Regions from separate parts of the Methylosinus sp. KRF6 genome, predicted to be linked through region 2. Evidence: predicted binding sites of a transcription regulator. Region 2 holds the regulator's gene; the other holds the start of a gene.
The links. The regulator LexA, encoded in region 2, represses DNA repair genes until DNA is damaged. The targets are predictions, from matches to a motif close to TGTTCNNNNTGTGTTCNG.
Positions count from the first base shown of each region.

Region 1: a site for LexA is predicted at 3,875-3,892, ahead of KP010_RS21535 (ImuA family protein). Genes of this name have one in related genera too.

Region 1 covers NZ_JAHLJF010000013.1:1,548-7,054, reverse strand. Annotated here, with positions in the region: gene KP010_RS21560 (PQQ-dependent dehydrogenase, methanol/ethanol family) at 1-953, shown strand, start outside; gene KP010_RS21555 (HNH endonuclease) at 1,118-1,873, opposite strand; gene KP010_RS21550 (reverse transcriptase family protein) at 1,948-2,877, opposite strand; gene KP010_RS21545 (helix-turn-helix domain-containing protein) at 2,886-3,197, opposite strand; gene KP010_RS21540 (hypothetical protein) at 3,237-3,413, opposite strand; gene KP010_RS21535 (ImuA family protein) at 3,929-4,681, shown strand; gene KP010_RS21530 (DNA polymerase Y family protein) at 4,596-5,507, shown strand, end outside.
Region 2 covers NZ_JAHLJF010000001.1:3,402,632-3,408,138, reverse strand. Annotated here, with positions in the region: gene KP010_RS16065 (ABC transporter permease subunit) at 1-547, shown strand, start outside; gene KP010_RS16060 (hypothetical protein) at 588-1,094, shown strand; gene KP010_RS16055 (AsmA family protein) at 1,204-3,111, opposite strand; gene lexA (transcriptional repressor LexA) at 3,310-4,014, opposite strand; gene KP010_RS16045 (helix-turn-helix domain-containing protein) at 4,339-4,887, opposite strand; gene KP010_RS16040 (transposase family protein) at 5,366-5,507, shown strand, end outside.

The DNA.
Region 1 (5,507 bases), on a different contig from region 2:
CCGGCGACAACCGATGGACTGCGACCATTTTCGCCCGCGACCTCGACACCGGCGTGGTGCGTTGGGTCTATCAGGTCACGCCGCACGATCAGTGGGATTACGACGCGACGGGCGAGATGATTCTCATCGATCTCGACATTGACGGCGCTACGCGCAAGGCGCTCGCTCATTTTGACAAGAACGGCTTCGCCTATTTTCTCGACCGCGCCACGGGCGAGCTCTTGTCGGCAGACAGATTCGGCGCCCATGTCAATTGGGCGAGCAAGATCGAACTCGACAAGATCTCGCCGTTTTATGGTCGGCCGCTGCTCGTAGAAAAATACGCGCCTGAGATCGGCGGCGAAGACGTCAACACAAAGAGTATCTGTCCGTCCTTCTTGGGCGCGAAAGGACCGGAGCCCGCAGCTTATTCGCCGAGTGAAAAATTGTTTTATTTACCGCTTACCACCAAATGCATGGACAACGAGCCGTACGCCACTAGGTATGAACCCGGCAAGCCTTATCTTGGCGTGACAACGGAAGAGGTTGTCGAATCGTATGTGACGCAAGCTAACGATCGCCGGGGAGCAGGTGCCCTCGTGGCATTCGATCCGACATCGAGAGACATTCGCTGGTCGCTTCCCGAACGATATCCCATTCGTTCGGGTGCGCTCGTCACCGTAACAGGCGTCGTCTTCTACGGCACGATGGAAGGCTATTTGAAAGCGGTCGACGGGAAAACCGGCAAGGAGCTCTGGAGTTTCCACACGGGTTCGGGAATCGTCGGCGACGTCATCTCGTACGAGCATGACGGCAAGCAATTCGTCGCCGTGCTGTCGGGCGTCGGCGGGCGTGCCGGACTAGGGTTGATCGATTTCTCGCGATCGAACGAAAGCTTGCACGGCCCGCGCTACGGCTTGTCCTACTACAATACTCTCGGCGGCATGCTGACAATATTCGCGCTGCCGAATTGAGGAAACCTCGCGGCCGCATCCAGGGCGAAGAGGAGTTGGCCAACGAATGACCGCTTGGGGTCACAGTTCCCCCTTCGTCGTCGGGAAGGGGGAACTCGCGCCAGAAGCGGATGTTCGTCCTGCACGTTCTTCCGTGTTGGCCGGACAAGCGAATTTGTTCGTTGTTACTTTTCCTCATAGGGGCGGCCGGCATGGCTTCGCGCTGCTGCGACCGCTTCGGGCGTTGGTCTGGTCATACACCACCAATGATCAGCAGAACCGTCTTGACCGTGAAGGGGAATCTGTCCATGCAGGCCAATCGTCCAGGCGGTGAATCCTTCGTTCACGGGACTCTGCACCCCGGAGTAAACGAAGCTGCCGCGCCCCAGATCGCAGTTTATGCGGGGCGCTTCTGGAGGGAAGAAATGGGAGACGCTGGCCCACATGGACGCCTCGGCCTCGGGGCGGATCATTGACACGTCGGGGGTCATGTCATGAGGAAGCGGCTTGTGATAGTGATGACGATAGAGGCCTCTTACAATGAACTGTAAGAGGCGATTGATCTTGTCGACATCGACAGTAACTGCATGCATTGGCTGCAAAAGTCCGTTGATCTCAGTCCAAACTGGCGGGGAATCGATGTTCAACTCTTTCCGAAGCTTTTGGTTCCGATCAAGGCGAGGCCGTATTTTCTCACTGCGGTAGCGGTTCGCCTCCGGATGTTTGCTTCCGATCAAGAGTGTGCTGCCGATATAACCTTCAAGCTCTGACTTCTCATTATTGCAACGTTGACATGCGGCAACTTTAGGGATCTGCAAGCCTACCCCGCGTTCAGTGTCAAGGAAAAATGACCTTGCAATGACATGGTCATTGGTTGACGAGCAGCCTAGCTTGCCGCAGTAAGCGCAATCTTTCCCTTTGTATTGCTTGCTAGCGCCCATTTCTTATTGTCGCCTCAAAGAGGTATAATTCCAACAGCGCGTGATTCTCACAGTCACATGCAAACGGATCGTAATTACTTCGAGTACGCTGCTCTCACAGTTAATGCGCGTGCCCGAAATCCAGGGTCGATTTGCCCTGCCGCTTCGAGTCGGCCGAGCAATGGGCGCAACGCTTCGCTTCTCGTATCGGGAGTGGTTGCGGCCAACAATTTATCGAAGCCCGCTTTGATTTTCATGTGCAGTTTGTTAGGGACGCGTGGTCCAGTCGGCGTGTTGCAAACACCAGTCAAGACTTTCGGTTGGTTTGCACCGAACACATGTGCCTTGTGGGATTTGAGGCCGTGGCGTGCGATGATCTTTCGGACTTCGAACAGCGTGCTCTTGTTTGCGCGCGGCCCGCTCAGCGCCATGTCATCGACATAGCAGGTCATCGTCAGTCCATGGGCCAATGCGAACTGCTCGATTTCATCGAACATTGGCTTGAATGCGTAGAACGCAAGGATTGGACTTGCCGCGCTCCCGGTCGGAAGATGAGCGTCGAATGTCAGAATGTCGGCGAGCAATCTCGCCACGTCCCGACGGCACTTCATCGGACCTACGAAGAAATTGAAGATTGCGGAGCGCGGTACCGAAGCAAAAAACTTTTTCACGTCGACTTTGAAAGTCGGCATTGACGGATCATGCGCCGCTGCATTGGAAATATATGAGCGGCCACGAACGGCGGAGTGCAGGTATCCCGGAACTTCAACACGGGACAACAAGGCATGAATTCTGCCGTGAACCCATTGGAGGCGGCGCTTCGGCTCTTGAATTTGGCGCGATTTTCCAGCGGCGTTCGTTTGCGAAAATAGGCGGAAATTTCCGGCATCCTTCGCCAGCATTGAAAGTTCGGCCACCTTTATCGGGTGTTTTGCTGTTTGAAGTCGTCGAGCAAGATCGGTCGGAGACGCGAGAGCATAAAGCCAGCAGTCAGATAGCTTCAAGTTTGTCCTGCGCTTATTCATTGTACCAATCAACTCGCGTGTGCGTCGTCGTGGCTCGTCTCAGCAAGCCACTCCAGCATTTTGAGGACCTTGTCAGCTGCAAAAATCCGAGATTTCTCACCCAAATCGGATGCACTAGACCTTTCGGCGAAGAGCAACAGCGACGACACGGGAATTTTGAAAAAGCTTGCATAACGCTCAAGAACGTCGAGACTCGGTTTTTTCCCACCCGCTTTTTCCAATTCGGAGACGAATGACCGCGACAGGCCGAGCTTGTCCGCCAGTTCGGCTTGCGACAGCCGATGGTATTGTCGGATCAGCTTTAGCGCCCGATCGTACATCTTGGATACCTTGCCTTTCGAGTGTTGTGGGAATTTAGCTTAGAGGTCACCGAACAGCCCGTTCATTACCTTCGCAACACGCACCACCAACTCGATGATGCGGATTGCAATCATAAACGTCTGCCTGTTGACGAAGTTGCGGCGGATGCGGCGCCCTCGTCTCCAAAAATCGGCACGCTTTCGTTCGTCGCTCGGGGGATCGCTGGTTTGCACCATTGACCGTCTCCTTGTTCCCCGGAGCACTATTGCTCCGGTGCCTTTGAACAAAGAGCATCTCGAACGAAAGGACCTCTAAGCTTCCCAGCGTGCATCGTGCCTTTCGATGCACGCCTATGCCGGACGACAGGACGCGACGCGCGGACGGCGCGACGGCATGAGCCGGGGCATTGGAGGATTCTTGCGAATCCCGAGGGCGGATCGCTCCACCCGGTCTGGGAGGCATGAATGTCACCCAAGCGCAGACGGAGCTTGGGTGATTCGCGCCTTAAGCGCAACGAAAATTCGCCAACAGCGAACATTATCCACCAACCACATGGTGGGAGCCCTTGTCAACCGCACCGGCGCCAGTGGCCATTCAGCAAATGTCCCCATCAGGTCAGAGTTTCCATTCGTAGCGCGGCCCTCCGTGCAAGAGAAATATCCGAAAGCCCGTCCTCTTGACTCCCGACCTCGAAGGGGAGAACATTTAGAGAACATGGCATTGAGCCCCCACCCAGAGGTCGAGAAGGCGCTTGCGGCACCAGCCCGCCATAGAGTCGTTGCGCGCGCAGATCGAGAAGATCGAAGGCCGAGCGCGGCGCGTCAAATCGGTCCTTCCGTTCGGAATCGCCGACATCGACGCGCGTCTTCCGGGCGGCGGTCTCCCTCTCGGTGCGCTCCATGAGATCGCCGGCGGCGGAAACGGCGCCGTGGACGGCGCGGCCGCAGCGCTCTTCGCCGCCGGGATCGCGACCCGCACGAAAGGGAAGGTTCTCTGGGTCATCACCCGATCCGACCTCTTCGCCCCGGCGCTGGCGCAAGCGGGCTTGGCGCCCGATCGCGTGATCTATGTCGAGGCCGGCAACGACAAGACCGTGCTCGCATGTGTCGAGGAAGGCTTGCGGCACGGCGGTCTCGGCGCGGTCGTCGGAGAAGTTGAGCGTCTCGACATGACCGCGTCCCGGCGTCTCCAGCTCTGCGCCGAGGGAAGCGGCTCGATCGGTCTCGCGTTGCGGCGCTGGCGCCGGCAATCCGAAGCCGTCGACTTCGGTCAGCCGACTGCCGCGGCGACCAGATGGCGCGTCTCGGTCTTGCCCTCGGCGGCTCTGCCGGTCCCCGGCGTCGGCCGTCACCGTTGGCTCCTGGAGCTGATCCGCGTCCGCGCCGGTGAAAGCGCGGATTTCGAAGTGGAGGCGTGTGATGAGTCGGGTCGTCTCGCTGTTCTTGCCGAGCTGGCCCACAGACCGGCTTCGACGGCAGGCGGGCGACGCGGCGCCGCCGGCTGAGACGCCGCTCGTCCTGATCGGTCACGACGGGAGGAGGCAGGTGGTGCGGGCTGCGGATGCGGCGGCCGTGGCCGCCGGCGCGCGCGTCGGAATGCCGGCCGCCAAGGCGCGGATTCTCGTGCAGGGACTCGTCGTTCGAGATCACGACGCCGCGGCCGACGCCCGAGGGCTCGACCGTCTCGCGCTGTGGGCGCTCCGACGCTACGCGCCGATCGTCGCGGCCGATCCCCCGGACGGCTTGGTGATCGACTCCACCGGCGCCGATCATCTCCTCGGCGGCGAAGAGACCATGCTTACCGGCCTGATCGACAGGCTTTCATCGTCCGGCGTGCGCGCTCGCGCGGCGATCGCTGACAGCTGGGGCGCAGCGCACGCCTTGGCTCGTTACGCCGCGCGGCCCGTGATGATTGCGCCGATCGGCCATGGCGGCTCCGTGCTGACAGGCCTTCCGCTCACCGCGCTTCGCCTGCCCGCCGACATGGTCGCCGCGCTCCATGTTCTCGGCTTCGAGCGGATCGGCGATCTCCTCGCGCAACCGCGCGCGCCACTCACTCTGCGCTTCGGGCCGCAGCTCGGCCGCCGCATCGATCAGGCCCTGGGAGTTCTCAGCGAGCCGATCGAGCCGATCCGCCCCGACGAGCTGATCGAGGTGAAGCGCAATTTCGCGGAGCCCATCGGCGCGGCCGAGACCATCGCCCGTCATATCGGCGAGCTGGTCGTCCAGCTCTGCGCCGGACTGGAGGCCGAGGGGCTGGGGGCCAAACGTCTCGACCTCATTTGTCACCGGGTCGACGATCGCCTGCAGGCGGTCCGTGTCGGGGTCGCC
Region 2 (5,507 bases):
GCTGGCGCTGGCGCGTTTCGGCGGCTTCCGCTCGCGCACGCTCTTCGCGGGCTCCATCTATGCGCCGCTGGTGATGCCGGAAGTGGTGCTCGGCCTCGGCCTGCTGCTGGTCTTCGTCGCTTTCGGCGTCGAGCGCGGCTTTCTCACCCTCGTGCTGGCGCACGCATCTTTTACAATGTGCTTCGCCACTGTGATGATCCACGCCGCGCTGAAAGGCTGCGACCGCACGCTCGAGGAGGCGGCGATGGATCTCGGCGCGACGCCGGTCCGCGCCTTCGCGCTCGTCACTCTGCCTCTGATCGCGCCCTCCGTCGTCAGCGCCTATCTCCTCGCCTTCATCATCTCGCTCGACGATCTCGTGATCGCGAGCTTCACCACCGGCCCCGGCGCCACCACCTTGCCGATGCGCATCTACTCGCAAGTGCGGCTCGGCGTCTCGCCGGAGGTCAACGCCATTTCGACGCTGCTGCTCGGCTTCGTGGCCGTCGCGCTCGGCCTTTCGGCGCTAATCACGCGCGGGCGCGCCAAGGGAGGCGGGGCCGGGTGAAGGTCGATCTTCACGCCGTCGCGCTTTTCCTCGCGTTTTCTTGAATGAGATCGAACACACGCCGCGCATCGTCGATCATCAGAAATTGCGGCGTAGGATCGAGCGCGGGCGTCAAATCCGTCCAGCCTCGGTTTCCCCATATGGGTGCCGGGGCGCCGAAGCGGATGGAGCCGCTTCCGTCGATGCGCTCATTCAAATCGACCGCCGGCAGCCGGTCGAGCGCGAGCGCCGTGAATCGTCCGAAAGGCTCCGGTCGCATGATCAAAATGCGCAAGTTCGTGACGGCATAGCGCATATCGCTCCTGAGCCAAGAGTCGAACAGGAATCTACCGACGACGAAATAGAGCCCCATGCAAACAAAGAAGCCGCCCACGGCAATGAAGAACCAGGGCGCGTTCATCTGGCTGGCGGAAATCGTCCAAAACACTGCGAATCCACACCAGAGCAGGCTGAAGGGGATTTGAAAAACGTCGCGATTACGCAGCGACAGACCGCGAGCCGGCTGGCCCGACCAGAGAACACGCTCGCCGTCGAGCAGGCGATTTGAGAAATATTCGTCAGTCATGTGCGCCACTTCGAAACCGAGGATGGACGCCGCGTTTTATAGCAGAAGCGCTCGGTTGCCGTCACCGTCGACGAGTGGCTCGAGACGACCCTCACCGCTCCTTCGCCGCCCCACCCTCCGGCTCCACGCGCGGCAGCAGCGGCGCGGCGGCGCCCGAGCGCTTGATCAGCGCGGCGGCGTCCGGCGCGAAGACGGGATCGTCCCAAGCGCCGGAGAGATCGAAGCCGATCTGCACGCCCTTCTCGCGCGGCTTGCCGGCGGCGTCGGCCTCATTGGCCTGCGCCTTCATCGCGAGGCTGCGCTCCGGGATGCGCGCCTGGCCGGCGAAGGCCAGCGCGAAGCCCGGCCCATGCGCTTGGCCATCCTCTATATTCGCGGTTCCCTTGACGATTTTGATGGTCGCGCTGGCGCGATCCACCAGCGAGTGACCGGAGCGAATGTCCATCGCGCTCGACAAGGGCCGCTTGTCGATGCGGCGCAGCGCGCGCTCCAGGTCTATGCCGTCGACCTCGCCCTCGCTCAGCGTGAGGGTGGCGCGGCCGTCGAGATCGCGCATGAGCTGCGCGACGCTGTCGCCAGTGGCGTCGAGCGTGAAATTGGCGTCCAGCGCGCCGCCGAGATCGGGCCGCGCGGCGGCGTCCCAGGCGAGCGCGCCGGCGTCGACGCCGGTCAGCTGCGCATTGGCGTGGAATTCCAGCGCGCCCGCCGCATTGGCGGCGAAAATGGCGCGGCCCTTCACGGTTCCCTTATAAGCCGCCGCCTCGGCGAGAGCGAGCTCGAGCCGGCCGCCGCGCAGCAGCAGCGACAGAGCGGCGTCCTCGAGATTGAGCCGCAGAACGCGGGCGCGCGTCGCCGAAAGGCGCAGATCGACATCGGCGTTCTGAATATCCGGCAAAACGAAAGCGTCGCGGCTCCACTGGCCGTCGGCGCCGGAGAGCGGCGGCAGATCGGCGACCATCGGCTTCAGCGACACGTAATTGCTGGCGAGCGTCGCATGGACGATCGGCTTGTCGCCCTCGTGGCGCAGCCCGAAGGAGCCCTCGAACTCATTGTCGTCGGCCGAGAGCTTCAGATCGGTGAGCTGGAAATCGCGCAGGCCGACGCTGGCTTTGGCGGAAAGCTGGACATTCTCGAAAGGCCCGGGCAGCGGCGCGCTCACATTGGCGAGGGCGAGCGCATGGCGCAGCGAGGGCGAGGAGGCGGTGAGCCGCCCCATAAAGCGGGGCTTGGGGCCGAGCTGGCCGAAGCCCTCCGCCTCCGCCCGCAAGCTGTCGGAATCGAGCCGCACGGTGACCGCCGTTTGCTCGCCACGCAGAAGGGCGCCGGGCTTGAGCACCCACAGCGTGCCGCGCGGTCGCTCGCCGCGCCAGGAGAAGGCGAGGTCGAGCGTCGCGGGCGAGCCGACCGTGCGCCAGTCGAGACTGGCCTCTATGTCGCGCAGTGTCTCTTCGCCGCCGGCATATTTGACATGGGCCGCGCCGGAAACGATGGCGACGCCGCCGAGCCGGGCGCGATCGGCCTTTTCCGCCGCGGCAGTCGAGGGCCGCGCCGCCGCCGCGCGCACGGCGGCGCCTGCCGCGCTCATCGGCTTGCGGTCGAGATCGATCTCGATGGCGGGGCGAACGAGCTCTATGTCGGCGATCTCGAGACGGCCGGCGAGCAGCGGCAGCAGCAGCACATTGCCGTGCAATCGCTCCGCCTCGATGGTGAGCGCCGCGGTCGGGTCCGCGAAGGCGATGCCGTCTATGGTGATGTGCGGACGGGGGAGGACCGAGAAGGTCGAGCGCCCCTTGGCGGCGATGAAGAGACCAGCGGAGGAATTGAGCTGGCCGGAAATCTCCTCGAGCAGAGCGCTGGTGGAGAAGGTCCAGGGCGCGAGGGCCGCGCCGAGCGCCACCGTCACGACGGCGCCCATCACGATCAGCCAGCGCCGGGAAAGGCGCGCGAAAGGCAGGCGGCGGCCGAGGCTCGAGGGTTTCGATCCTTCGATTTCGCGCATTGGGCCGGTCGAGTGCGACATTCCATCGTCCATGCAGAAAGAGGCGGGGCAGAAAGAGGCGGGCCGGGCCGCACGGTCGCGCGCGACGGAGCGCGCTTCTTTCGAAAGGGCGGCCGCGCCGACAGGCCCGCGCGCCAATAGCGCGCGAGGCCGGACCATGGCGGCAAAGGGCGGCGAGATCGTGGCGGCGCGCGCCCTTCAGTATTTGCGCAGAAGGCTGACCAGACGACCCTGGATGCGGACGCGATCGGGCCCGAAAATGCGCGTCTCATAAGCCGGATTGGCGGCCTCTAGCGCTATTGACGCGCCGCGCTTGCGCAGGCGCTTCAATGTCGCCTCCTCGTCGTCGATGAGGGCGACGACGATATCGCCGGTGTCGGCGCTGTCCTGCTTGCGCACCACGACGACGTCGCCGTCGAGAATGCCGGCCTCGATCATCGAATCGCCACGCACCTCGAGCGCGAAATGCTCGCCGCCACCGAGCATATCCGGCGGCAGGCTGATGGTGTGGCTGCGATTCTGCAGCGCGGAGATGGGCGTGCCCGCGGCGATGCGGCCCATGACCGGGATCGCCACCTGCTGATCGGACTCGGGCTCGCCGGCCGGGACGGGCCGCACGCGGCCGAGCGCGCCCTCTATGACCGAGGGCGAGAATTTGCCGCCGCGCGCGGCGACGCGGGGCGTCGCCGATTCAGGGAGGCGCAGCACCTCGAGCGCGCGGGCGCGATTGGGCAGGCGGCGGATGAAGCCGCGCTCCTCGAGCGCGAGAATGAGCCGGTGAATGCCGGATTTGGAGCGCAGATCGAGCGCGTCCTTCATCTCGTCGAAGGAGGGCGGCACGCCCGTCTCCTTCAGCCGCTCATGGATGAAGCGCAGCAAATCGCTCTGTTTCTTGGTCAGCATAGGAGCCCCCCGGCGCCGCCCCGCCTGCGGCGCGCTTCCACTTATGTTGGCGCGGCTTCATAAACAAATCATGAACACGACATTATGCGTTCGCCCTGCGTTCCGCAAGTGGACATTGCGCTCGTCCCGTACTCGCCACTTCTCACGGGAGGCGCTATAAGGATTGGAGCGGCCATCGCTATTTGAGCGCGCCGGACATCGATATTTGGAAATCCATGTCAGCAAAGCTAGTAAATTCAGATATATAGATGAGGCAGATTGAGGAACCGATTGAGGAACCATCATTCGGGAATGCTGCGGGCCGTAAAGGTTTGAAATAAGGCGCTATTTACCGTTCGGATTGAGGAACCGCTCGTCTGGCGGGCCATCGCTTGAGGAACCAATTGAGGAACCTTGTTCGACACGAATGACCCCCGTAAGCTCGCCCGCGCTCATGAACTTGCCGTCGTAGGCCCGCTGGACCAACGAGATTAGATCATCTTCGGTCAGCTGGTGCTTTGCCTCAGATTGCACACGGCTTACTATTTTTTCAAGAAGCTCTTGCTCATTTGCGATCAAATACGAAACAATTGCATTTATGGAGTGCGGAGAGGATGAGTTAAAAGCGACTCCAACGGCATGGAGATATGCAATCCTCGTCACAGAAAGCACAACGCTGTTGCCCTCGATAGTGTCTGTGCGGACGCTATCGAACCTTATACCGCTAAGCTCCTCTATTACCTTAAGCTTTTTCTTTGGTATTTCTTCACGAAGTCGCCAACTCGCGATAGTGCTTTTTCCAACACCAAGGCGAGCGGCCAAATCTGCATCCCGGTCGGTGCCGAGCGCCAATTTGACTTTTTCCAAAAAGGTGGCGGTGGAGTTCTTCAGCATGGCCTTGACACGATAGCGAAACGCAATCAGATTGCATTTTGACCTCAAATACGAAGTCGGATGCAATCCATGGTTCCGTCTCCCGAACTCCTCATTCGCGTTCGAGCCGCCTTTGTAGAACAGGGCGGTTCATTTGCGAAATGGTGCCGTGAAAATCGGATATCACGCCAATGGGCGACGGCCGCGCTCACCGGGGGAAGGGACGGGCCGGCCGCAAGGTCACTGCGCACACGCATTCTCGAAGCAGTTTCCTTGAAGGCAGCTTGATATGAGCGCCGATTGGCTCGACTCGAACGGGTTCGCGGACCTTTGCGGGATCACACCCCGCGCGGCTCGCAAGGCGCTCGGACGGGCCAAAGCTGGCAAGCCGTATCTTGGGAAGGTGCTAGAGGTCCGCGAAATCCCCGGACGAGGCGGGCGAAAGGGAACAAATTTCCAAGTCCGCGCCGACAGCCTTCCGCTCGGCCTTCAAGAGCGTTTGAAAGCCTCTTCACAGCCCGCCGAGCCCCGCTCTTTCAAGACCGACATAGCCGCGATCATTGGCGTTTTCGGACCCGAGTTCGACAAGCTCCTCACACTCCGCAAGGGCTCGGTCGCGCGGGCGAAGGGCCTCGAGGAAC